2 regions of the Bradyrhizobium sp. CCBAU 53421 genome follow, and region 2 is predicted to be linked to the other one. Evidence: riboswitches for the same ligand, from Rfam matches in the RefSeq annotation. Region 2 holds a riboswitch; the other holds the start of a gene.
What was found. Region 2 has a riboswitch for glycine ahead of gcvT (glycine cleavage system aminomethyltransferase GcvT). Riboswitches for the same ligand answer to the same signal wherever they lie in the genome.
Positions count from the first base shown of each region.

Region 1: linked by a shared signal. The riboswitch ahead of XH92_RS19125 (D-amino acid dehydrogenase) and the one ahead of gcvT (glycine cleavage system aminomethyltransferase GcvT) in region 2 are both predicted to bind glycine.

Region 1 covers NZ_CP030047.1:4,045,984-4,048,180, forward strand. Annotated here, with positions in the region: gene XH92_RS19125 (D-amino acid dehydrogenase) at 1-996, opposite strand, end outside; glycine riboswitch at 1,065-1,180, opposite strand; glycine riboswitch at 1,184-1,289, opposite strand; gene XH92_RS19130 (M20/M25/M40 family metallo-hydrolase) at 1,382-2,197, opposite strand, start outside.
Region 2 covers NZ_CP030047.1:3,878,603-3,880,799, reverse strand. Annotated here, with positions in the region: gene alaS (alanine--tRNA ligase) at 1-505, opposite strand, end outside; glycine riboswitch at 708-798, shown strand; gene gcvT (glycine cleavage system aminomethyltransferase GcvT) at 939-2,084, shown strand; gene gcvH (glycine cleavage system protein GcvH) at 2,104-2,197, shown strand, end outside.

The sequences.
Region 1 (2,197 bases), 170 kb from region 2:
TCGGTTGAAGCCGTTGAACTCGGCCGTGCCGGCGACGCGGAAGCGATCGGCGCCGAGCCGGCTGGTGACGATCTTCGCGGCCTCGTCGAGCAGGCTGACGGTCGGTGCGGCGTCCCGGCTTTGCGGCGCATCGAGCTGCACGGTGATCGAATAGCCCTTCACCGGATAGACGTTGACGCGGTCGTTGAGCAGGCCGGCGAAGTGGCGGCTCGCGACCCCGGCGCAAATCACGATGCCGTCCGCCCGCAACTCATGTCGCGTCGCGACCTCGGCATCGTGCGAAGCGGCTTGGTTCCAGCCGATCCGGAATCCGCCATCGTCACGCGCGATCGCGTCGACGTCGGCCTCATGGACGAAGCTCGCGCCGCGGCGGACGCAGGCGTCGGCGAGGCCGCGCGTGAACTTGTGGATATCGCCGGTCGCGTCCGACGGCGTGAAGAAGCCGCCATAGCAGGTCGTCTGCAGCGCGGGTTCGATGCTGCGGATTTCATCCGCCGTCACCGGCCGGCGGTCGAGCCCGCCTTGCTGCAGCAGCGCGTTGACGCGCAGGCCCGCCTCGAAGCCGGCCTTGTCGTGATAGACGTGCAGGATGCCGCGGCGTTCGAGATCGAAGGCGATGTTCTCGCGCTGGGCGATCGAGAACAGATGCTTGCGCGCTTCGATTGCGAGCCGCGTGGTCTCGATGGTGTTGCTGCGATAGCGCGTGATGCTGCCGACGAATTCGCCGATCCAGGAATATTTGTGCCAGCTCGGCTTCGGATTCATCAGCAGCGGCGCGTCGCTGCGCAGCATCCAGCGCAACCCCTTGAGAATGGTCGCGGCGCTGTTCCACACTTCGGCGTTGCTGGCGGAAAGCTGTCCGCCGTTGGCGAACGAGGTTTCCATCGCGGCATAGCGATGCCTGTCGAGGACGGTCACCCGGTAGCCGCGTTCGAGCAGGGCATAGGCCGTCGTCACGCCGGTGATGCCGGCGCCAATGATTGCGATGTGAGGCATGGTGGTCTTCAGGCTCCCGTGGGTTAGAGTCGCCGAACCGCCGGTGAAACCGGTTGTTTCGACGCCCCATCTGTCACGGTACCTGAGAGCTTGATCCGCATCGGGCGTGAGCCCGACGGCGAACTATCCCCTTCGGTGGACGTCACGGCCGTTTCCATTTGGCCATGTCCGTCTCTCTCCAGATCGTCCTGACGATACAGTCCTTTTGCCTGAGAGTTTCCGGGGCGGTTGCTCCGTCGGCGCCGAAGCAACAACACGAATGTTGTCGCTTCGATCTCTCCCGCATCGTCGCGTTGGACGGCCGGACCGTAGGCGAAGCCTCAAAATTGAACAAGGCTAAATTTCGATCCGGCAGTGCCAACGTGTTGTGCAGTGCAAATCAACCTTAGTCGAGCGTTGCGAGCAGTGCGGCCATCAGACGGCCGCGCTCGGCAAGGCTGTCGACTTCGATATGTTCGTTCAAAGTGTGGGCGTCGGCACCGCGGACGCCGAGGCCGTCGAGGGTAGGGATGCCCATCGCGCCGGTGAAGTTGCCGTCGGAGCCGCCGCCGGCGCTGCCGTGCGGCAAATCAAGACCCATGTCGGCGGCGAGACGCTTCGCCTTTTCATAGAGCGCCATGGTGCCGGCATCCGGCTCCCACACCGGGCGCGTGACGCCGCGCGTCACCTTGAATGTCACGTCATTTGCGGTGCCCGACAGCGCCAGCATGCGCTCCACGCCGCGATCGAGATCGGCCTGGCGCTTGGCCATGCTGAGCGCTTCGCCGGTGCAGGTCGTTGCGACGCAATTGACCCATTGGCCGCCATGCACGATGCCGACCGAGAAGGTGCAGTCCTCGGTGGTCATGCCGTCGATGGCGATGATTTGGCGAGCCATTTCGCGGATCGCGGAACGGCCGGACGACAGTGTCGCGCCGGCATGGCTCGGCTTGCCAATGGCTTCCAGATTGAAGCGCGCGATCGCGTAGCGTCCGGTGACGACGCCGTTGTTCGGCCGGCCGGGCTCCGGCACCAGCACGTATTTGTTGCGTGCGGCTTCCGCCTCGATGATGTCGCGCGTCGATGGCGTGCCGACCTCTTCATCGGGCGTGAACAGCACCGTGATCGGCAGCGGCGTCGTGAAGGAGGCGCGTGCCAGTTGCCGGATCGCCTCGATCGACAGATAGTTGCCGCCCTTCATGTCGAAGATGCCGGGCCCGAA
Region 2 (2,197 bases):
ACGGGCCGGTATCGCCCATCGCCCAGAAATTGTCCGAGGTCGGGATCCGGATGATGCGGTCGTCCGAGAAGCCCGCGATCTTCTTCCAGTAACCGGCCGCCTCGTCGTCGGTGTGGTAGACGGTGACGAGCAGCTTGTCCTTCTTCAGCCCGAAATCCTTGGTGATCAGATTCCAGGCGAGCTCGATCGCGCGCTCCTTGAAGTAGTCGCCGAACGAGAAGTTGCCGAGCATCTCGAAGAAGGTGAGATGGCGCGCGGTGTAGCCGACATTGTCGAGGTCGTTATGCTTGCCGCCCGCCCGCACGCACTTCTGCGACGTCGTGGCGCGCTGATAGGAGCGCTTCTCGACGCCGGTGAAGACGTTCTTGAACTGCACCATGCCGGCATTGGTGAACATCAGGGTCGGGTCGTTGCGCGGGACCAGCGGCGACGAGGCCACGATCTCGTGGCCGTTCTCCTTGAAGAAGTTCAGAAATGTCGACCTGATGTCGTTGACGCTGCTCATGTTCATCCAATCGGAAAAAGGGGCCGGCCAGCCGCAAAAAGGCGTCATTTTCCGGCCGAACGCTTTTAGACATTGCCAGCTGCGGTGTCCAGAAACTGTGCAGGCGGATCATGGGCTTGCCGCGGCAGCACAATGCCCATTGGATAGCGGCGAGAGCTGCGTTGACAGTCTTGGCGGCGCCGTGTTTTCTACCTACCTGTTACCCCGTCACGTCGGGAGAGACCGGCCTTATCGCCGGCGCCGAAGGAGCAACCGCCCCGGAAACTCTCAGGCAAAAGGACCGCGTGACGTCTGACATCTGGAAAGAGGCGCTGGGGTTCTCCCCGATGCGTCCGCCGACGGGATAATACTCTCAGGCACAGCGACAGATGGGGCTTTCTGCAGGTTTCTCAAGGGGAAATAGGTCCCCGGCGGGAACCGCGAGGGCCCTGTGATGCTTGCGCACGAAACTTCCCCGCTGAAACAGACCCCGCTGCACGCGCTGCACCTGGCGCGCGGGGCCAAGATGGTGCCCTTCGCCGGCTATGACATGCCGGTGCAATACACCGCCGGCGTGCTGAAGGAGCACCTGCACACCCGCAAGGACGCCGGCCTGTTCGACGTGTCCCACATGGGACAGCTCGTGCTGAAGGCCAAATCGGGCAAGGTCGGCGACGCAGCGCTCGCGCTGGAAAAACTGGTGCCGCAGGACATCGTCGGCATCGCGCCGGGACGGCAGCGCTACGCGCAATTCACCAACGACGAGGGCGGCCTGCTCGACGACCTGATGGTGGCGAATTTCGGCGACCACCTGTTCCTGGTGGCCAACGCCGCCTGCAAGGAAGAGGACGAGGCGCATCTGCGCGCGCATCTCTCCGACAGCTGCGAGATCGTGTCGCTGGCCGACCGCGCGCTAATCGCGCTGCAGGGGCCGAAGGCCGAATCGGCGTTGGCGAAACTTTGTCCAGATGTCGGTTCGATGAAATTCATGGACGCCGGCCCGCGCCGCGTCGCCGACATCGACTGCTTCGTCTCGCGCTCCGGCTATACCGGCGAGGACGGCTTCGAGATTTCAGTGCCCGCGGACAAGGCGGAAGCCCTGGTCACCGCGCTGCTGGACAATCCAGATGTCCTGCCGATCGGGCTCGGCGCGCGCGACAGCCTGCGGCTCGAAGCCGGGCTTTGCCTCTATGGCCACGATATCGACACCACGACGACGCCGGTCGAAGGCGCGCTGGAATGGTCTGTGCAGAAGGTCCGCCGCAGCGGCGGCGCCCGCGCCGGCGGTTTTCCGGGGGCGAACAATATCCTCACCCAATTCGCACAAGGCGCGTCGCGCCGCCGCGTCGGCCTCAGGCCGGAGGGCCGCGCACCGGTGCGCGAAGGCGCCTTGTTGTTCGCCGACCCGACCTCGACCGAGCCAATCGGCAAGGTGACCTCGGGCGGCTTCGGCCCGAGCCTCAATGCGCCGGTTGCGATGGGCTATCTGCCGACATCCCTTTCCGCGCTCGACACCACCGTTTTCGCCGAAGTGCGCGGCCAGCGGCTGCCGCTCAAGGTCGCCGCGACGCCCTTCGTCCCCAATACCTACAAACGCTAAACGCTGAAGGATCGATCCCATGACGACGCTGTACACGTCCGACCACGAATGGCTCCGCATCGAAGGCGACGTCGCCACGATCGGCATCACCGATTACGCGCAGTCCCAACTCG